Regions from separate parts of the Streptomyces sp. NPDC052020 genome, predicted to be linked through region 1. Evidence: predicted binding sites of a transcription regulator. Region 1 holds the regulator's gene; each other region holds the start of a gene.
What was found. The regulator HrcA, encoded in region 1, represses chaperone genes, less so after heat shock. The targets are predictions, from matches to a motif close to TTNGCACTCNGNNNNNCNGAGTGCNAA.
Positions count from the first base shown of each region.

Region 2: groES (co-chaperone GroES) is a predicted target of HrcA. The motif match lies at 2,509-2,535, and genes of this name have one in related genera.
Region 3: groL (chaperonin GroEL) is a predicted target of HrcA. The motif match lies at 1,669-1,695, and genes of this name have one in related genera.

Region 1 is NZ_JBFAWY010000001.1:44,728-51,779, reverse strand. Features, by position in the region: gene AB0L74_RS00230 (nitronate monooxygenase) at 1-560, opposite strand, end outside; gene dnaJ (molecular chaperone DnaJ) at 791-1,927, opposite strand; gene hrcA (heat-inducible transcriptional repressor HrcA) at 1,928-2,944, opposite strand; gene AB0L74_RS00215 (MBL fold metallo-hydrolase) at 3,095-3,820, shown strand; gene AB0L74_RS00210 (DUF3097 domain-containing protein) at 3,918-4,721, shown strand; gene AB0L74_RS00205 (Uma2 family endonuclease) at 4,699-5,277, opposite strand; gene hemW (radical SAM family heme chaperone HemW) at 5,379-6,611, opposite strand; gene AB0L74_RS00195 (AMP-dependent synthetase/ligase) at 6,696-7,052, opposite strand, start outside.
Region 2 is NZ_JBFAWY010000012.1:127,512-134,563, forward strand. Features, by position in the region: gene AB0L74_RS15320 (SDR family oxidoreductase) at 1-134, shown strand, start outside; gene groL (chaperonin GroEL) at 305-1,933, opposite strand; gene groES (co-chaperone GroES) at 2,054-2,362, opposite strand; gene AB0L74_RS15335 (polysaccharide deacetylase family protein) at 2,590-3,324, opposite strand; gene AB0L74_RS15340 (polysaccharide deacetylase family protein) at 3,321-4,196, opposite strand; gene AB0L74_RS15345 (methyltransferase domain-containing protein) at 4,242-5,546, shown strand; gene AB0L74_RS15350 (LCP family protein) at 5,812-6,813, opposite strand; gene AB0L74_RS15355 (LacI family DNA-binding transcriptional regulator) at 6,959-7,052, opposite strand, start outside.
Region 3 is NZ_JBFAWY010000006.1:92,485-99,536, forward strand. Features, by position in the region: gene thrC (threonine synthase) at 1-525, shown strand, start outside; gene AB0L74_RS07875 (MoaD/ThiS family protein) at 587-862, shown strand; gene AB0L74_RS07880 (cold-shock protein) at 1,325-1,528, shown strand; gene groL (chaperonin GroEL) at 1,858-3,480, shown strand; gene AB0L74_RS07890 (NADH:flavin oxidoreductase) at 3,721-4,851, shown strand; gene AB0L74_RS07895 (hypothetical protein) at 5,141-5,530, shown strand; gene AB0L74_RS07900 (helix-turn-helix transcriptional regulator) at 5,592-5,813, opposite strand; gene AB0L74_RS07905 (DUF2975 domain-containing protein) at 5,813-6,310, opposite strand; gene AB0L74_RS07910 (carboxymuconolactone decarboxylase family protein) at 6,542-7,021, shown strand; gene AB0L74_RS07915 (hypothetical protein) at 7,043-7,052, opposite strand, start outside.

The DNA.
Region 1 (7,052 bases):
GGCACGTCCCGGTGGGTGCCCTGGTGGCCGCCGGCCTCCACGCCCTGCGCGATCACCGCGTCCGCCCCGGCCCGTTCCACGGCCCGGGCCTCGTCCGCGGTGGTCGCGGTGACCAGGGTGAGGGTGCCGGCGCGGCGCAGGGCGTCGAGGACCTCGCGGCCCGGGCAGCCGAAGTGGAAGGAGACCACCGGCACCGGGTTGTCCAGCAGCACCGCCAGCTTGGCGTCGTAGCCGTCGTCCCGGCCGCTGTCGGGGTCGCCGAGCTCGGTCTCGTACCAGGCGGCCTCGCCCGCGAGCTGGTGGGCGTAGACGCCGACGGCGGCGGGGTCGGCCGTCTCCGGCTGCGGCACGAACACGTTGACGCCGAAGGGCCGGTCCGTCAGCCCGCGGAGCTGCTTGATCTCCTGGTACATCCCGTCGGCCGTCTTGTACCCGGCGGCCAGGAACCCGAGCCCGCCCGCCTCGCTCACGGCGGCGGCGAGCCGCGGCACGGAGACACCGCCCGCCATGGGGGCCTGCACGATCGGCAGGGGGAACAGATCGGTCAGCGCGGAGGACATGACCGCATGGTGTCACGTCCCGGGCACCCGTCCGAATCCGCCCGCCCACCGGCATAAGCCGACGGCACGGGCTCTCGCGGGGCACCCGGCGGCGCCTCCGGAACGCGCCCTTCCGGCCGCGCGGACGCCGACCGCCGTCCGCCGGCCGGTTCCGGCCGCGCAGGCGCGAGGGGCGGTCTCCGGGGTCCGGGGCCGCCCCTCGCGCCTGCGCCTACGCCTACGCCTACGCCTCAGCGTCCGTTGAACGCGTCCTTCAGCCGCGAGAACAGCCCCTGCTGGCCGGGCTGGAACTGGCCCTGCGGCCGCTCCTCGCCGCGCAGCTTGGCCAGCTCGCGCAGCAGGCGCTCCTGCTCGGGGTCCAGCTTGGTCGGGGTCTGCACCTCGACGTGGACGATGAGGTCGCCGCGCCCGCCGCCGCGCAGATGCGTGACGCCCCGGCCGTGCAGCGGGATCGACTGGCCGGACTGGGTGCCCGGGCGGATGTCGACCTCCTCCCGGCCGTCGAGCGTCTCCAGCGGCACCTTGGTGCCGAGGGCCGCCGCCGTCATCGGGAGGGTGACCGTGCAGTGCAGGTCGTCACCGCGGCGCTGGAACGCCGGGTGGGGGAGCTCGTGGATCTCCACGTACAGGTCGCCGGCGGGACCGCCGCCGGGGCCGACCTCGCCCTCCCCGGCGAGCTGGATGCGGGTGCCGTTGTCGACACCGGCGGGGATCTTGACGGTGAGGGTCCGGCGGGAGCGGATCCGGCCGTCACCGGCGCACTCCGGGCACGGCGTCGGGACGACCGTGCCGAAGCCCTGGCACTGGGGGCAGGGACGCGACGTCATGACCTGGCCCAGGAAGGACCGGGTGACCTGGGAGACCTCACCGCGGCCGCGGCACATGTCACAGGTCTGGGCGGACGTGCCCGGCGCGGCGCCCTCACCGCTACAGGTGGCGCACACCACCGCGGTGTCGACCTGGATGTCCTTGGTCGTGCCGAAGGCCGCCTCGTCCAGCTCGACCTCGATGCGGATCATCGCGTCCTGGCCGCGGCGGGTGCGCGAGCGCGGCCCGCGCTGCGACGCCGTGCCGAAGAACGCGTCCATGATGTCCGAGAAGTTCCCGAAGCCGCCGGCCCCGAAGCCCCCCGCGCCGGCCCCGCCGGACTGCGAGAGCGGGTCGCCGCCGAGGTCGTAGACCTGCTTCTTCTGCGGGTCCGACAACACCTCGTAAGCGGCGTTGATCTCCTTGAACCGCTCCTGCGTCTTCGGATCGGGGTTGACGTCCGGGTGCAGCTCGCGAGCGAGCCGCCGGAACGCCTTCTTGATCTCTTCCTGCGACGCGTCGCGGCGCACGCCGAGTACGGCGTAGTAGTCCGTGGCCACCTACGACTCCGCCAGGATCTGTCCGACGTACCGTGCCACTGCGCGTACCGCTCCCATCGTTCCCGGGTAGTCCATGCGGGTCGGTCCGACCACGCCGAGCTTGGCGACAGCCTCGCCGCCCGAACCGTAGCCGACCGACACGACGGACGTGGAGTTGAGTCCTTCGTGGGCGTTCTCGTGACCGATACGGACGGTCACGCCCGGATCCTGCGCCTCGCCGAGCAGCTTCAGGAGGACGACCTGCTCCTCCAGCGCCTCCAGCACCGGCCGGATCGTGAGGGGGAAGTCGTGCGAGAAGCGGGTGAGATTGGCGGTACCGCCGATCATGAGCCGCTCCTCGTTCTCCTCGACGAGGGTCTCCAGCAGAGTGGAGAGCACCGTGGAGACCGTACCGCGGTCCTCGACCTCGAAGGCGTCGGGGAGGTCCTCCACCAGGCCCGGCACATCCGTGAACCGGCGGCCCGCGACCCGGCTGTTCAGCCGCGCGCGCAGATCCGCCAGGGACGTCTCGCCGAAGGGCGCCGGGCAGTCGACCACCCGCTGCTCGACCCGCCCGGTGTCCGTGATCAGCACGAGCATCACACGGGCCGGCGCGAGGGAGAGCAGCTCCACGTGCCGCACGGTCGAACGGGTCAGCGACGGGTACTGGACGACGGCGACCTGCCGGGTCAGCTGCGCGAGCAGCCGCACCGTGCGCGCCACCACGTCGTCGAGATCGACGGCGCCCTCGAGGAAGTTCTGGATCGCGCGCCGCTCGGGCGCGGTCATCGGCTTGACCCCGGCCAGCTTGTCCACGAACAGCCGGTAGCCCTTGTCGGTGGGGATTCGCCCCGCACTGGTGTGCGGCTGGGCGATGTACCCCTCGTCCTCCAGGGCCGCCATGTCATTGCGCACCGTGGCCGGGGAGACGCCGAGGTTGTGCCGCTCGGTGAGCGCCTTGGAGCCGACGGGCTCCTCGGTGCCGACATAGTCCTGGACGATGGCGCGCAGCACCTGAAGCCTGCGTTCACTGAGCATCGCGCACACCTCCAGAAGTCGTCCGCCGGGTCTCTTCCCTGTTTTCGCCTGGCACTCGGCGCGTGCGAGTGCCAACCTTCCCCGGCCCAGTGTACGGCGGTGAGGTACGTCCCCGGCAAGGCTGGTCCCGTGCCCGCTAGCGTCGCCGGTATGAGGGTGACTTGGGAAGAGCAGGGGTGGGAGAGGGTGGCGCCCGGGACCGGGCGGTGCCGGCTGCCGGTGTGGGACTGCACGGTGGGGCTCGTGACCGGCCGGGACGCGGCGTTGCTGATCGACGCCGGTTCGAGCCTCGGGGAGGGCGCGCGGCTGCGCGCGCGGGCGCGGCGGCTGGCCGGGCGCCGTGTGACGCATCTCGCGCTGACCCACCCGCACTTCGACCACGTCCTCGGCGCGGCGGCGTTCCCGGGCGCGGAGGTGTTCGGCGCGGCGGGGATCGGCGCGGCGCTCGCCCGCGGCCGGGAGGAGCTGCGCGCGGACGCGGTGGCCAACGGGCTGGACGCGCGGCGGGCGCGGAAGGCGGCGCGGGCGCTGGTCCCCGTGGGCCACGAGGTGCGCGGCGAGCACACCCTCGACCTGGGCGGCGGCCGGCGGGTGCTGCTGGCCGACGTGGGCCCCGGGCACACCGCCCACGACCTGGCGGTGGTGGTGCCGGGCGACCCGGCGGTGGTCTTCTGCGGCGACCTCGTCGAGGAGTCCGGCGAGCCGCAGGCCGGCCCCGACGCCGTGCCGTCCCGCTGGCCGGCCGCCCTGGACCGGCTGCTGGACCTGGGCGGCGAGGACGCGCTGTACGTACCCGGCCACGGGGCGGTGGTGGACGCGGCGTTCGTGCGGCGGCAGCGGGACGCGCTGGCGGGGCGCTTCGGCGTGTCGCGTTGAACGGGTCCCGCGGACCCCTCCTATCGTCGGAAGAATGCGCCCACCCGTCTCCCGCCACCGCCCTTCCAGCGAGGGCCCTTCGGGCCCGCGCCCCCGTGTGTACTCCGCCGACCTGACCCCACCCTGGAAGAAGCCCCGGCCGGTCCCGGAGGTACCGGCCGAACCGGGCCTGGTGGTCGAGGAGCCCGCTACCGGCTTCTGCGGGGCGGTGATCCGCTGCGAGGCGGGCACGGTCACCCTGGAGGACCGCTTCGGCAAGCACCGGGTGTTCCCGATGGAGCCGCGGGGCTTCCTGCTGGAGGGCAAGGTGGTCACGCTGGTACGGCCGCCGTCGGGACCGGCGCGGCCCACCCGCACGGCGTCCGGCTCGGTGGCGGTGCCCGGCGCCCGCGCGCGCGTGGCCCGCGCCGGCCGCATCTACGTCGAGGGGCGGCACGACGCCGAGCTGGTCGAGAAGGTGTGGGGCGACGACCTGCGCGTCGAGGGCGTGGTCGTGGAGTACCTGGAGGGCGTCGACGACCTGCCGTCGATCGTGGCCTCCTTCGCCCCCGGCCCGGACGCCCGCCTCGGCGTCCTGGTGGACCATCTGGTGCCGGGCTCGAAGGAGTGGCGCATCGCGCGGTCGGTGACCAGCGAGCACGCCCTGGTGGTGGGCCACCCCTTCATCGACGTCTGGGAGGCGGTCAAGCCGTCCTCCCTCGGTATCGAGGCATGGCCGCGGGTGCCGCGCGGGCAGGACTGGAAGACGGGGGTGTGCCGGGCACTGGGCTGGCCGCAGAACACGGGGGCGGCCTGGCAGCACATCCTGGGGCGGGTGCGGTCCTACAAGGACCTGGAGCCGGAGCTGCTGGGCAGGGTGGAGGAACTGATCGACTTCGTCACGGATAGCGGTGGGGCCTGACACCGGGGAGCGTCCCGAACTCGCTCGTGTCCAGTTCGATCCCCAGAACCTCCAGCGGCAGCGGGTCACCGAACTTGGCGATCCGCTGCGCCCGGTAGTCGGCGCCCTCACCCTCGCCCGCGGGCTCCGTCAGCAGCACGCACTGCGCCATGACCGGATCGAGGATGAGGTAGGCGGGCACCTTCCCCGCCGCGTAAATCGACCGCTTGACCGCGTAGTCCTGGTGGACGCTGGACTTGGAGACGACCTCCACGACCATCGTGACCAGGGGAGACGGCAGCAGGCGCCCGGAATCGGGCCTGAGATCACGCCGCAGGACCACCAAGTCCGGCACGGGCTCACTGGCCTCGCCGGGGATGTCGACGTCCTGCGTCTGGAGACGAGACCACCTCTTGCGCGGAATCTGGTCCAACACGTCTTCCACGATCATGTTGTGCACCAGATCACGGCCGGCCATCAGCACGACTACCCCCCGGAAAAGCTCGGCTTTGACGCCCTCGGGAGGCTCGAACTCCTCGAAGAACTTCGTCATCCCGCGCTCGTCCACAGCGGTCATCTCCGTGGCCCTCCACATCCGCCGCGTCCTGTCGGCGGCAGCCTACGAACCAGGCTAGGGGTCGAACTCGCATTCCGTGGTGATTCACTCCGCCAGATGAATCAGTCCACCAGATCCCGGACCACCGCGTCCGCCAGCAGCCGCCCCCGCAGGGTGAGCACGGCCCGTCCCCGCTCGTAGGGCTCCTCCTGGAGCAGCCCGTCCGACAGCGCGCGGCGGGCGGCCGCCAGGCCCTCCCGCCGCAGCAGCGACAGGGGCACCCCCTCCCGCAGCCGCAGCTCCAGCAGGATCCGCTCCACCCGGCGGTCCTCCTCGCTCAGCAGCTCGCGCCCGGCGCCGGGCGACCGCCCGGCCGCCAGGGCCGCCGCGTAGGCGCCGGGGTGCTTCACATTCCACCACCGCACACCGCCGACGTGGCTGTGCGCGCCGGGTCCCGCGCCCCACCAGTCGGCGCCCCGCCAGTACAGCTCGTTGTGCAGGCAGCGGGCCGCTTCCGAGGTCGCCCAGTTCGACACCTCGTACCACGCGAAACCGGCCGCGGACAGGGTCTCCTCGGCGATCAGGTAGCGGTCGGCGTGGACGTCGTCGTCGGTCATCGGGACCTCGCCGCGGCGGATGCGGCGGGCGAGCTGCGTGCCCTCCTCGACGATCAGCGCGTAGGCGGAGACGTGATCCGGTCCGGCGCCGAGGGCCGCGTCCAGGGAGGCCCGCCAGTCGTCGTCGGACTCGCCGGGGGTGCCGTAGATCAGGTCCAGGTTGACGTGGTCGAAGCCGGCCGCGCGGGCCTCGGCCACGCACGCCTCCGGCCGTCCGGGGGTGTGGGTGCGGTCGAGCACCCTCAGCACATGCCGCCGGGCGCTCTGCATGCCGAAGGAGATCCGGTTGAAGCCGCCCTCGCGGAGTTCGGCGAGGTAGGCCGGGCCGACCGACTCCGGGTTGGCCTCCGTGGTGATCTCGGCGTCCGCCGCCAGCCCGAACTCGTCGCGGATCGCGCGCAGCATCCGTACGAGGTCGCCGGCGGCCAGCAGCGTCGGCGTGCCGCCCCCGACGAACACCGTGCGGACCTCGCGGGGGTCGTCGCCGAGCACCTTGCGGGCGAGGCGGATCTCGTCGGTCAGCGTCTGGGCGTAGTTGTCGCGGGAGGCGAGGACGCCGCCGGTGCCGCGCAGCTCGGTGGCGGTGTAGGTGTTGAAGTCGCAGTAGCCGCAGCGGGTGGCGCAGTACGGGACGTGCAGGTAGAAGCCGAGGGGCCGGTCGGCGGCCCCGGCCAGCGCGGACGCGGGCAGGGCGCCGTCGGCGGGGACGGGTTCGCCGTCGGGGAGTGCGGAGGGCATGGGTTCCATTGTCCAGCACCGGGCGGCGTTCCCCGCGCCGGGAACCCCGCCTCCGGTCCGCCCCCGGCTCCCCTCCCGGGGCCGCTACGCCTCGCGCGTCCCCTCGTACATCTCGTCGATCAGGTGCCGGTACTCCCGCTCGACGACCGGCCGCTTCAGCTTCAGGCTCGGGGTGATCTCGCCGTGCTCGACGTCGAGGTCGCGCGGCAGCAGCCGGAACTTCTTGATCGTCTGCCAGCGCTGGAGGCCCTCGTTGAGCTGCCGGACGTAACCGTCGACCATCTCCACGGTGGCGGGCGCGGCGACGATCTCCGCGTACGGCTTGCCCTCCAGGCCGTTCTCCGCGGCCCACTCGGTGATCGCGTCCGCGTCCAGGGCGATCAGCGCGGTGCAGAAGTTCCGGTCGGCGCCGTGCACGAGGATGTTGGAGACGTAGGGGCA
Region 2 (7,052 bases), on a different contig from region 1:
ACCTCGCCCGGGGCAAGACCGTGTCCATCCCGGACCCGCGCTACAAGGCGCTGATGGGTGCGGCGAAGCTGGCGCCGCGCGGGCTGCTCGGCGGGATCACGTCGAAGACGGGGCGGAAGTACGGGCCGCGCTAGCTTCGTGACGGGGCGGAGACGGGGGACTTCCGCCCCGGCAGGGCGAGAACGCCGTGAACCGCCGTCCCGGCGGGGCGGAGGCGGGGATCTCGCCGGTCAGCGCGCGGACGCGGGAAAGCCCCCGGCCCGGCGGGTCGCGCGGGGCGGGGGCTTTCTCGGATGCCGGTGGCTCAGTGGGCGTGGCCGTGGCCGTGGCCGTGGCCCGCGGCGGCCTCTTCCTCTTCCTTCTTCTCGACGACCAGGGTCTCAGTCGTCAGCAGCAGGGAGGCGATGGAGGCGGCGTTCTCCAGGGCGGAGCGGGTGACCTTCACCGGGTCGATGACGCCGGCCTTGATCAGGTCGCCGTACTCGCCGGAGGCGGCGTTGTAGCCGTTGCCCTTCTCCAGCTCCTTGACCTTGGAGACGATGACGTAGCCCTCCAGGCCGGCGTTCTCCGCGATCCAGCGCAGCGGCTCGACGACGGCGCGCGCGACGACGGAGACACCGGTGGCCTCGTCGCCGGTCTTGTCGAGGTTGCCCTCGAGGACCTTGGAGGCGTGGACCAGGGCGGAGCCACCACCGGAGACGATGCCCTCCTCGACCGCGGCGCGGGTCGCGGAGATGGCGTCCTCCAGACGGTGCTTGCGCTCCTTCAGCTCCACCTCGGTGGCGGCGCCGACCTTGATCACGCACACGCCGCCGGCCAGCTTGGCGAGGCGCTCCTGGAGCTTCTCGCGGTCCCAGTCGGAGTCGGTGGTCTCGATCTCGGCCTTGATCTGCGCGACCCGGCCCTGCACGTCCTCGGACTTGCCGGCACCGTCGACGATCGTGGTGTCGTCCTTGGTGACGGTGACGCGGCGGGCGGAGCCGAGCACGTCCAGGCCGACCTGGTCGAGCTTGAGGCCGACCTCCTCGGAGATGACGGTCGCGCCGGTGAGGACCGCCATGTCCTGGAGCATCGCCTTGCGGCGGTCGCCGAAGCCCGGGGCCTTGACGGCGACGGCGTTGAAGGTGCCGCGGATCTTGTTCACGACGAGGGTGGACAGGGCCTCGCCCTCGACGTCCTCGGCGATGATCAGCAGCGGCTTGGAGGAGTTGGCCTGGATGACCTTCTCCAGCAGCGGCAGCAGGTCCGCGATGGCGGAGATCTTGCCCTGGTTGATGAGGATGTACGGGTCCTCCAGGACGGCCTCCATGCGCTCCTGGTCCGTCACGAAGTACGGCGACAGGTAGCCCTTGTCGAAGGCCATGCCCTCGGTGAAGTCCAGCTCCAGGCCGAAGGTGTTGGACTCCTCGACGGTGATGACACCGTCCTTGCCGACCTTGTCCATCGCCTCGGCGATGAGCTCGCCGACCTGCTGGTCCTGGGCGGACAGCGCGGCGACGGCGGCGATGTCGGACTTCTCGTCGATCGGGCGGGCCGTGGCGAGGAGGTCCTCGGAGACGGCGGCGACGGCCGCGTCGATGCCCTTCTTCAGGGCGGCCGGGGAGGCACCGGCGGCGACGTTCTTCAGGCCCTCGCGGACCAGCGCCTGGGCCAGGACGGTGGCGGTGGTGGTGCCGTCACCAGCGATGTCGTTGGTCTTGGTCGCCACCTCCTTCACCAGCTGGGCGCCGAGGTTCTCGTACGGGTCCTCGATCTCGACCTCGCGGGCGATCGTGACACCGTCGTTGGTGATGGTGGGGGCGCCGAACTTCTTGTCGATGACGACGTTGCGGCCCTTGGGGCCGATCGTCACCTTCACCGTGTCGGCAAGCTTGTTGACGCCGCGCTCGAGGGCGCGACGGGCGTCCTCGTCGAACTTCAGGATCTTCGCCATGGCAGCGGGAGCCCTCTCGGAAATCTGGGATGAAAAGCGACTGCGCCCCGGCGCCCGGCTTCGTTATCGGTCGCGGGGGCCAGGGCGCAGCTGTTGAGCAGAAGTCGAGGTGAGGTCGACTTACTTCTCGACGATCGCGAGCACGTCGCGGGCCGAGAGAACGAGGTACTCCTCGTTGTTGTACTTCACCTCGGTGCCGCCGTACTTGCTGTAGAGCACGACGTCACCGACCTTGACGTCAAGCTCGACGCGCTTGCCGTCCTCGATGCGGCCCGGGCCCACGGCCAGGACGACGCCCTCCTGGGGCTTCTCCTTGGCGGTGTCCGGAATGACCAGGCCCGAGGCCGTGGTCTGCTCGGCGTCCAGCGGCTGGACCACGATGCGGTCCTCGAGCGGCTTGATGGCAACCTTGGAGCTGGCGGTCGTCACGATCCGACCTCCCCCTTCGGAGATCTCACGGGGTTAACTGTCTGAGGTGGCGACCAGGTCGATCCGTCGTCGCGGGTGCCGGACCTGCCCGTCGCGTAGTTGGCACTCTCCAGGGGGGAGTGCCAGAGCCGAGACTATGACCGTCGTTAGCACTCGGTCAAGCGGAGTGCCAATTGCGGACGGCGCGTCGGGTGCGAGCGGGGGCGCTCGCCCGGCCGCGCGACGGGTCAGAGGTAGTCCTCCAGCCGCCCCACCCGCAGCCCCCGCCGCTCGATCTCCCGCAGCACCCGCTCGGTGCGCTCGCTCAGCGGGCGGCCCGTCGGGCGGTCCGGGTCCACGGCGACGATGTCGCCGGGGTGGAGCCGGCGGGCGCCGCGGGTGTACGTCAGACGGCCCTCGCCGTCGGCCGCCGCCCGCCACAGGACGACCGCCGCGAGGCCGCAGTCGGCGGCGGCGCGCAGGGTCGTGGCGTCGTACGTGCCGTAGGGCGGGCGAAGCAGCCGCGGGCGGACGCCGAAGCGGGCCTTCAGCTTGTGCTGCTGGCCGCAGATCTCGGCGCGCTGTCCGGCGTAGGGCAGGCCGCGCAGGGACGGATGGTCCAGGGTGTGGTTCTGCAGGCTCGCGCCGACCGCGCGCAGCCGCGCGAAGTGCCCGTAGCCGGGCCCGGCGACGCTGTCGGTGAGGAACATGGTGACCGGCAGCCGCCGGGCGCGGACCAGTGCGAGGAACCGCGGGTCGCGTTCGGCGCCGTCGTCGTAGGTGAGGAAGACGACCGGGTCCCGGGTGCGGACGTGGTCGACGACGGCCGGCAGCGGGTGCCCCTGGCCGCTCTCGCGCGTCCCCTTGCCGCCCGGCCGCTGGGCGAGCGGGGCGGAGCCGCCGGCGGCGCAGCCGGCGATCAGGGCGGCGGTCAGGGCGGCGGTCAGGGCGGCCCCGGCCGGCCGGGTCCGCCGCCGCCTCACAGGTAGTCCTCCAGCCGGGCCACCGCGTATCCGTCGGCGGTGACCTTGTCCAGGAACCGGCGGACCATGTCGCGCATCGTGCCGTTCCAGTCGTCCCGGCCGCGGAAGTGGCTGAGGACGATGTCGCCGGGGTGCAGCGAGCGGTCCCACTCGCGGTACTCCCAGTGGTCGGCGAAGACCTCCTCGCTCCACAGGGGCACGTGCTCGATGCCGCAGTTCTTGGCGGCGCGCAGGGTGTTCCCGTCGTAGTTGCCGTACGGCGGGCGGAAGACGGTGGGGCGCTTGCCGTACCGCTCGCCGATCACCCGCTGCATGCCGCAGATCTCCTCCTCCTGGCGGCCGTAGGACAGGGCGGGCAGGTACGGGTGGTGCAGTGTGTGGTTGTTGAGGGTGACGCCCCGGTCCTGCATCCGCTTGAAGTAGCCGTAGTCCTCCTTGACCAGGTAGTCGCTGAGGAAGGCGGTGTACGGCACCTTCAGCTCGCTCATCATCCGCAGGAACGCCGGGTCCTTCTCGGCGCCGTCGTCGATGGTGAGGAAGACGATCCGGTCCTCGGTGGGGACGGTGGTGAAGACCGGCGGCAGACCCTGCTCCTCGTGGCCGTCGACCTCGAAGCCGGGGCGCGTGGTGATCACCGGTTTGCGCGCGGGCGGCGGCGGGGCGGTCAGCGGCACCCGCTTCAGGCCCCAGCGCCGGGCGGCGGCGGCCCGGGCGGCGTGCGCCGCGCCCAGCTTGGCGGCGTAGGCGTCGAGCGCGCGGGCCGGGGGCGCCTGGAGCGGCTGCTGGCCGGCGGCGGGCCGCACCCCGGAGGCGTCGTGCGCGCAGCCCGCGGCCAGGGAGGCGACGGCGAGCACGGCGAGGCCGCCGCGGATCCGCGTCCCCGGCGACACCTTCGAGATCACCCCGGTTTTGTCATTTTGTCCGACTGCTCGCATGGTGCCGGATCCTCGCAGCCGCCGCCCCGGAACCCGGCCCGACACCTCGGCCCGCGGCGGACCATCCACCGACTGGCCGACAATGAGCCGGTGAACGACCTCGACGCCCTCCTGCCCCTGCTCACCCCCGAGGGCCGCGCCCTCCTCGACGAGGTGCGCGGCACCGATCCCGCCCGGGAGCTGGCGGTCGCCACCCGGCTGCGGCGCGACCACCCCGCCGCGCTGGTGTCGGCGGCGCTCGGGCAGGCGCGGCTGCGGCAGCGGGCGGTGGCGAAGTTCGGGGCCGTGGACGCCGGGCGGATGTTCTTCACCCCGAACGGGGTCGAGCAGTCGACCCGGGCGACGGTGGCGGCGTACCGGGCGGAGCGGATGAGGGCGCTGGGGGTGACCTCGGTGGCCGACCTGTGCTGCGGGATCGGCGGTGACGCGATCGCGCTGGCCCGGGCCGGGATCCGGGTGCTGGCCGTGGACCGGGACCCGCTGACGGCGGCGGTGGCGCGCGCCAACGCCGACGCGCTCGGCCTCGCCGGGCTCATCGAGGTCCGCGAGGCGGACGTCACGGAGGTGGACACGGCCGGGTACGACGCCGTCTTCGTCGACCCGGCGCGGCGCGGCGGACGGGGCCGCGTCTTCGACCCGGAGAGCTACTCGCCGCCCCTGTCCTGGGCCGTGGAGGCCGCCCGCGGGGCATCCCGCGCCGCCGCGCTGAAGGTCGCGCCCGGCATCCCCCACGAGGCCGTGCCCGCCGGCGCCGAGGCCGAGTGGGTCTCCGACGGCGGGGACGTGAAGGAGGCGGTGCTCTGGTTCGGCACCGAGCCCGGAGCCGTGCGGGCCACGCTGCTGCCGGGGCCGCGCACCCTGCTGTCCCGGCGCCTGCCCGACCCGGCGGTGCGGCCCGTCGGGCGGTACCTGTACGAGCCCGACGGAGCGGTCATCCGCGCCCATCTGGTCGCCGAGGTCGCCGAGCGGGTCGGCGGCGGGCTGCTCGACGCGACCATCGCCTACGTCACGGCCGACGACCTGCTGCCCACGCCGTACGCCACCGCGTACGAGATCACCGACCACCTCCCCTTCAACGTCAAGAGGCTGAAGGCGCTGCTGCGGGAGCGGGGGGTCGGGACGCTGACCGTGAAGAAGCGGGGGTCGGCGGTCGAGCCGGAGGAGCTGCGGCGGAAGGTCAGGCCGCAGGGACCGAACGCGGCGACGGTGTTCCTGACCCGGGTGGCGGGGGCCCCGGCGATGCTCGTCGGCCATCCGGTGCGCCCGGCCCCGTCCGGCACGCCCTGAAAGCCCCCGCCCGCCGGGCGCCATCCCCCGCGGCCGCCCGGCGCCGCACTGCCCGGCGCGCCGCGTCAGCATCCGCCGCTCCCGTTCGTCGCCGGTCAGCGGGGCGGCCCGGGCGCACTCCGCGCGGGCCTCGTCCCTACGGCCCAGGCGGTGCGGCAGGGCGCCGCGCACGCTCGGCAGGAGGGTCGCAGTCCCGCAGGGCGGGTGCGGCGGCGGGTCTGGTTCAGGGCCGTCCCGCGGAGCCGGGTCCGCAGGGCGGGCGCGGTCAGCGCAGGGACGCCCAGAGACGCTCCGCCTCCGGCTCCCTCGCCACCACCCGGTTGGCGTCCCAGGGAGCCGGTACCACCGGCATCGTCACCGTCCGCACGCCGGACGGCGACAGGCCCCGCAGACTCTGGCCGAGGCCGGCCAGTTCGCCGAGGGAGTCCAGGCCGGTGTCGGTGGTGAGGCTGCCGGTGACCGCGTCGGCGATCCGGTACAGCCGGGCCGGGTCGGTGAGCAGACCGGCCGAGGAGATTCGTTCCAGCAGCGCCTTGACCAGCTTGTGCTGGAGTTCTATGCGGGCCAGGTCGCTGCCCTGGGCCAGGCCGTACCGGGTGCGGGCCAGGCCCAGGGCCTGGGTGCCGTTCAGGCGGTGGGTGCCCGCCGGGAGGCGCAGATGGCTCTTGTCGTCGTCGATGTCCTCGTCGATCGTGACGGTGACCCCGCCGAGCGCGTCCACGAGCCGGGTGAAGCCGGAGAAGTCGATCTCGATGTAGTGGTCCATGCGGACGTCGGTGAGCGCCTCGGCCGTCTTGACCGCGCACACCGGACCGCCCACGGCGTACGCGCTGTTGAACATCGCGTTCCGCGCCTCGGGCGTCGCGCCGCCGGACGGCAGCGGGCAGGAGGGGCGCGTGACGAGCGTGTCGCGCGGGATGCTCACGACGGTCGCGCCGGTACGGCCCGCGTCGAGGTGGACGATCATCGCGGTGTCGGAGCGGGCGCCCTCGCTGTCACCGCCGCCCAGCTCCCGGTTCTCCTCGCCGCCGCGCGAGTCCGAGCCGAGCACGAGGATGTTCAGGGGCCCGGTGGGCGGCGGGGCCGCCGCGGACGGCGTCGTCACGGGCCGGGCCGGGCGGTCGTCGCCGAGGGCCTGGTCGATGTCGACGCTGGTGATGTTGCCGTTCAGCTGCCGGTACGCCCATCCCGCCGCGGCGGCGCCCAGCAGCAGCGCGCCCGCCAGGGCGAGACCGGCGATCCGTACGAGCCTCGACCGCCCGCCCATGGGCCCGCCCCCGTTCCCGGCGCGCCGCGCGCACCGCCCGCGTGTCCCCGCGTGTCCCCGTGCAACCCCTACAGGGAGGAACGTACGTCCGATTTATGACAGGCGGACGTCCGGGGCGGACTTTCTTCGGAATTTCTCAGACTTTTCAGCCGTCCGCCTCCGCCGGGTTCTCCGCCCGGGCCGTCGCGGGCGGAGCCGTGCTGCTGCGCACCACCAGGCTGGTGGCCAGTTCCACCCGG
Region 3 (7,052 bases), on a different contig from region 1:
GTCCCGATCGCCTCCGGCTCCCAGCTCACGAAGATCGACAAGGGCCTTCAGGAGCTCATCAGGCTCGGCCTGGTCGAGGACCGGCCGTACACGATCTTCGGCGCGCAGGCCGAGGGCTGCTCGCCGGTGTCCACCGCCTTCAAGGCGGGGCACGACGTGGTCCGGCCGCAGAAGCCGAACACCATCGCCAAGTCCCTCGCCATCGGCAACCCGGCCGACGGCCCCTACGTCCTCGACATCGCGCGCCGCACCGGCGGTGCCGTGGAGGACGTGACGGACGAGCAGGTCGTGGACGCGATCAAGCTGCTCGCCCGGACCGAGGGCATCTTCGCGGAGACGGCCGGCGGCGTGACGGTGGGCGTCACCCGCAAGCTGATCGAGAACGGCCTCCTGGACCCGGCGAAGACGACCGTCGTCCTCAACACCGGCGACGGCCTGAAGACCCTCGACGCGGTGGCCGGCACCGGCCTGACCGCGACGATCCGGCCCACCCTCGACTCCTTCCGCGAGGCCGGCCTCGCCTGACCCGGGCCCCAGGACCTCGGTCCGCGCCCCCCGTACGTCATCCCGACCGGAGGATTCCCCCGTGAGCGTCACCGTCCGCATCCCCACCATCCTGCGCACCTACACCGGCGGCCAGGCCGAGGTGACCGCCGAGGGCGCGACCCTCGCCGAGGTCATCGCCGACCTGGAGAAGAACCACACCGGCATCGCCGCCCGCGTCCTGGACGACCAGGGCAAGCTGCGCCGCTTCGTCAACGTCTACGTCAACGACGACGACGTCCGCTTCGAGCAGGGCCTGGAGACGGCCACCCCCGACGGGGCCGGCGTGTCCATCATCCCGGCGGTCGCCGGCGGCTGACCGGAACCCGCCGCCGCCTCCGGTGACGGCGGCGTTCCCGGGTTCCCCGCCTTGCCCCCTCCGCAAGAGAAATCGCCTCCTCCGCAAGAGAAGCGGAGGGGGCAATTCCGTGTGGTTGAGCGCGGTACAGTTGGGGAACACGTTGCCGATCACCCGATCGGAAACCCGTGAATTCCTGCCGCTCGCCCGACAAGATGTAGCCAAAGTGTGCGCGTCTTTTGTGGCTTTCACTCCCTTTGTGGAGCCCGACTTGCCCGGCATTCCACCGAATTCTCACCACATTCCGGACCGCGCGCGTCCAGATTTCTCGTCCGATTGACCTGTTGCAGACGGCAGTTGGACAGATACATTCGGCCGCGGTCGACGCGTTCCGGCGCACGCCCCCAGTCGTTGGGGGGTGAGGTCTGACCCGGGTCCGCGAAGTGTGGATCTGTGCAAGGGCCAGTAATAGGGGAGTTAGGCATGGCTCAGGGCACCGTCAAGTGGTTCAACGCGGAGAAGGGGTACGGCTTCATCGCGGTCGACGGTGGTGCGGATGTTTTCGTCCACTACAGCGCGATCCAGATGGACGGCTACCGCACCCTGGAAGAGGGCCAGCGGGTCGAGTTCGAGATCTCGCAGGGCCAGAAGGGCCCGCAGGCCGACATGGTCCGCGTCACTGCCTGAACGCGCGACCGACCGCTAGCGAAACGGTCTTCTCGGGAGGGCTCGCACCCGGCACGGGTGCGAGCCCTCCGTCGTGTCCGGAACCCGGCGCGCGCTCCGCGCGCGTGCGGCCGCGCGCCCCGCCCGAACCCCGAGAGGCGCTTGCACTCGGCATGCCCGAGTGCTAATCATTGCGTTAGCACTCTGAAGGTGAGAGTGACAGCGAAGGACCGGGTCGGTGAGGCCCGCGGGCCGGGTGGGGCAAGGAACCACGAGGCCGGCGAGCCGTCCGTCGCGGGCGCGGGCGCGGTCCGGAGGAATCACCCCCAGTCCTGGAGGGACCACTTCACATGGCCAAGATCATCGCGTTCGACGAGGAGGCGCGGCGCGGCCTCGAGCGCGGCATGAACCAGCTCGCGGACGCCGTCAAGGTGACCCTCGGCCCCAAGGGCCGCAACGTCGTCCTCGAGAAGAAGTGGGGCGCCCCCACGATCACCAACGACGGTGTCTCCATCGCCAAGGAGATCGAGCTCGAGGACCCGTACGAGAAGATCGGCGCCGAGCTGGTCAAGGAAGTCGCCAAGAAGACGGACGACGTCGCCGGTGACGGTACGACCACCGCGACCGTTCTCGCCCAGGCGCTGGTCCGCGAGGGCCTGCGCAACGTCGCCGCCGGCGCCAACCCGATGGCTCTGAAGCGCGGTATCGAGAAGGCCGTCGAGGCCGTCTCCGCCGCCCTGCTGGAGCAGGCGAAGGATGTCGAGACCAAGGAGCAGATCGCCTCCACGGCCTCCATCTCCGCCGCCGACACCCAGATCGGCGAGCTCATCGCCGAGGCCATGGACAAGGTCGGCAAGGAAGGCGTCATCACCGTCGAGGAGTCCCAGACCTTCGGTCTGGAGCTGGAGCTCACCGAGGGTATGCGCTTCGACAAGGGCTACATCTCGGCGTACTTCGCCACCGACATGGAGCGTATGGAGGCCGTCCTCGACGACCCGTACATCCTGATCGCGAACTCCAAGATCTCCTCCGTCAAGGACCTGCTCCCGCTCCTGGAGAAGGTCATGCAGTCGGGCAAGCCGCTGCTGATCATCGCCGAGGACGTCGAGGGCGAGGCCCTGTCGACCCTGGTCGTCAACAAGATCCGCGGCACCTTCAAGTCCGTCGCCGTCAAGGCCCCGGGCTTCGGCGACCGCCGCAAGGCCATGCTCGGCGACATCGCCATCCTCACGGGCGGCGAGGTCATCTCCGAGGAGGTCGGCCTCAAGCTGGAGAACGCCACCCTCGACCTGCTGGGCAAGGCCCGCAAGGTGGTCATCACCAAGGACGAGACCACCATCGTCGACGGTGCCGGCTCCGCCGACCAGGTCCAGGGCCGCGTGAACCAGATCCGCGCCGAGATCGAGAACAGCGACTCCGACTACGACCGCGAGAAGCTCCAGGAGCGCCTGGCCAAGCTCGCGGGCGGCGTGGCCGTCATCAAGGCCGGTGCCGCCACCGAGGTCGAGCTCAAGGAGCGCAAGCACCGCATCGAGGACGCCGTCCGCAACGCGAAGGCGGCCGTCGAGGAGGGCATCGTCGCCGGTGGTGGCGTGGCCCTGCTCCAGGCCTCGCAGGTCTTCGAGAAGCTGGAGCTGGAGGGTGACGAGGCGACCGGCGCCCAGGCCGTGAAGCTCGCGCTGGAGGCCCCGCTGAAGCAGATCGCCGTCAACGCCGGCCTCGAGGGCGGTGTCGTGGTGGAGAAGGTGCGCAACCTGACCCCGGGCCACGGCCTGAACGCCGCGACCGGCGAGTACGTCGACCTGGTCAAGGAAGGCATCATCGACCCGGCGAAGGTGACCCGTTCCGCGCTGCAGAACGCCGCCTCCATCGCCGCGCTGTTCCTCACCACCGAGGCCGTCATCGCCGACAAGCCGGAGAAGGCCGCTGCCCCGGCCGGCGGCGGCATGCCGGGCGGTGACATGGACTTCTGATCGACCGGTTCCGGTTGATCGACCGTCCTTTCCGAGGGCGGCACTCCCTGGAGACAGGGGGTGCCGCCCTCGGGCGCGTCCGGGCCCCGGCCGCCCCCGGGCGGCCGGGCGGCCGGGGTGTCGGGGATCACAGCGGTGCGGGTGGCGCGGACGGAATCCGTCCGGGCGGCGGCCGGTTGACGGGGGAGTGCGTTCCATGCACGCGCACATACCGTCCAGTACCGCTTCGAGGAGCCCCACGTGACCGTCACCGCCTCCGAGGCCGCCTCCCGCGCGGCCGACCTCCTCTCCCGTCCGGCCGTGATCAACGGGCTGACCGTCCCGAACCGCATCGCGATGGCGCCGATGACCCGCCAGTTCTCCCCGGACGGCATCCCCGGCGAGGACGTCGTGTCGTACTACGGGCGCCGCGCCGCCGCCGGTGTCGGACTGATCGTCACCGAGGGCACCTACGTCGGCCATCCCTCCGCCGGGCAGAGCGACCGGGTGCCGCGCTTCCACGGCGAGGAGCAGCTCGCCGGCTGGGCGAAGGTCGCCGAGGCCGTGCACGCGGCGGGCGGCACGATCGTGCCGCAGCTCTGGCACATCGGCATGGTCCGCAAGCAGGGCGAGCCGCCCTTCCCCGAGGCCCCGGCCGTCGGCCCCTCCGGGCTGCGGATCGGCGAGAGCGAGCCCACCGGCAAGGCGATGACCCGGCAGGACCTGGACGACGTCATCGGCGCGTTCGCCGAGGCCGCGGCCGCCGCCGAGCGGATCGGCTTCGACGGTGTGGAGCTCCACGGCGCCCACGGCTATCTGATCGACCAGTTCCTGTGGGCGGGCACCAACCGCCGCACCGACGCCTACGGCGGCGACCCGGTCGCCCGCGCCAAGTTCGCGGCGGAGCTCGTGGCCGCCGTCCGCGAGGCGGTCTCCGCCGACTTCCCGGTGATCTTCCGCTACTCGCAGTGGAAGCAGGACGCCTACGACGCCCGCCTCGCCGAGACCCCCGAGGAGCTGGAGGCCATCCTCACCCCGCTCGCCGCGGCCGGTGTGGACGCCTTCCACGCCTCCACCCGCCGCTACTGGGTCCCGGAGTTCGACGGCTCCGGCCTGAACCTCGCGGGCTGGACCAGGAAGCTCACCGGCAAGCCCGCCATCACGGTCGGCTCGGTCGGCCTGAACGGCGACTTCATCGAGGCGTTCCAGGGCCGGGGCGCCGAACTCGGCGGCCTCGACGACCTGCTGGACCGCCTGGAGCGTGACGAGTTCGACCTGGTGGCGGTCGGCCGCGCCCTGCTCCAGGACCCGCACTGGGCCCAGAAGGTCCTCGCGGGCCGCTTCGCCGAACTGGCGCCGTACGACCCGTCGTCGCTGCGGACGCTGAGCTGACGCGCCGGCCGCCCGCGGCGCCGCGCTGACCCCCGGTCCCCCACCGGCGCCGGGGCGGCCCCGGCCCCGGTCCGGCCCCGGTCGTGAACGGCCCGGCTCTCTCTCCCACGTGACGGAGCGTCGCCCCGTGGTCGCGTGCGGGCGATGACGGAGCGTGGTCCCCGGGGCCGGGCCCGAGGGCAACTCCCGGCCGTGGGGCGCGGGTTGCCGGGCGCCTGTATGGGCAGGTCGGACCCGGGGCAAACACGCTGTGTGTCCAGTGTGCGACTCAGCGTGGAGGTGGTGGAGGGTGCGATCGACCGAAGATGTCGTGGAGTCCCTGCGGAAGGCCCTCGCGGGCGTCGGTGTGATCCTGCCGTCCCTGTGCGTGGATCCCGCGACCGGCGCGGGCGACGAGCCGTTCGCCCTCGTCGACCTGGGGCGGTGCAGCGTGCGTACGGCCGAGCGGCTGGCGTCGGTGCTGCGCGGAGAGTGTCCGGCGGTCGGCACGCCGGTGGTGGACGTGCGGGACGGGCGGATGGGGGAGGTGGTGGAGCACGTCGGCGGGGCGGTGCGGTTGCGGCCCGTGGCCGGCGGCCGGCCGTGGGAGTGCCCGGCGGAGTCGGTGGGCCCGGCGGCTCCGGAGGAGGTGCTGCGGGCGCGGCTGCGGTGGGCGAACCGGCAGAGCGCGGGGACGTGACCCGGCCGCCGGGGCCCTGGTGCGGGGCTTGGCCCGGCCCGGACCGCCGGGCGGAGCGGCGTCACCCGGCGGTGGTCTCCCCGGCCTCCCAGCGCAGCAGGTCTCCCGGCTGGCAGTCGAGCACCTCGCACAGCGCGGCGAGGGTCGTGAAGCGCACCGCCTTGGCGCGGCCGTTCTTGAGCACGGCGAGGTTGGCGGGGGTGATGCCGACGCGCTCGGCGAGCTCGCCGACGGACATCTTCCGTCTGGCCAGCAGCACGTCGATGTCGACGACGATCGGCATCAGATCACCCCGTCCAGCTCGGCCTCCATGCGCGCGGCCTCGACGTCGCGGGCGACGGCCTGGGCGAGCAGGGCCCGCAGGACCAGGACGATCAGCGCGACGCCGAGGACCGCCAGGGAGATGCCGCAGACCAGCAGGACGACGCCCGGGGCGACGGCCTCGCCCGGGGCGAGGGTGACCGCGAACGCGAACACCAGGAGCGCCGCCGCCGCGAACGCGCCGATCACGGTGTCCACGTACCGGAAGGCGGCGTGGGAGAAGACCGTGCCGCGCCGTGCCATCGTCACCAGGCGCCATACGCAGACCAGGACGACCTGCGCCGCCACGACGCCCAGCACGATGATCGTGAGGTAGGCGGCCGGCGGATACCCCAAGTCCGCCTCGGCCCCGTCCAGGTCGGCGCCGAGCAGCGGCACCATCACCGCCTGCGTGAACACCGAGCCGGCCAGCAGCGCCACGAGCACGGCGCGCAGGGCCAGCACCGTCAGTCTGCCCATCGCCCCTCCTTCTGCCTGTCTCGTCCCGTTCGGGTCTGTCTGCCGTCGGGCCCGGCCGACCCACGGAATCGATCGTCCAACGATGGAAATCTATCGAGAAACGATAGATGACACAACGGATGCCGCAGCGGTGAGGCGCGTCACACGGAGCCGCTGTCACATCGCGGCGGGCCGTCCCGTCGTAGGGGTGTAGCCATCGACCACGGCAGAAACGGCAGAGGAGTACGGCCCATGGAAGCCCGTTTGAACGTCTTCGCCAGCCCGACCGCGCGCACCTTCCTGAAGCACATCGTCGCCGCGGGCCACGCGCTCAAGGCGGCCGGTGTCCCGACCGCGACCCAGGAGCTGGTCAACATCCGCGCCAGCCAGATCAACGGCTGCGCCGGCTGCCTCGACATGCATACCAAGGACGCCGCGGCGGCCGGCGAGACCTCCGTGCGCATCAATCTGGTCGCGACCTGGCGGGAGGCCACGGTCTTCACCGAGGCCGAGCGTGCCGCGCTGGAGCTGGCGGAGCAGGGCACCCGCCTCGCGGACGGGGCCGGGGTCCCGGACGAGGTCTGGGCGAACGCCGCCAAGCACTACGACGAGGAGCAGCTCGTCGCGCTGGTGGCCCAGATCGCCCTGATCAACACCTTCAACCGGCTGAACGTCATCACCCGGCAGCCGGCCGGCGACTACCAGCCCGGGCAGTACGCGAACTTCGCCTAGGAGTCGCGGGCCCGGGGGTGTTCAGCCCATC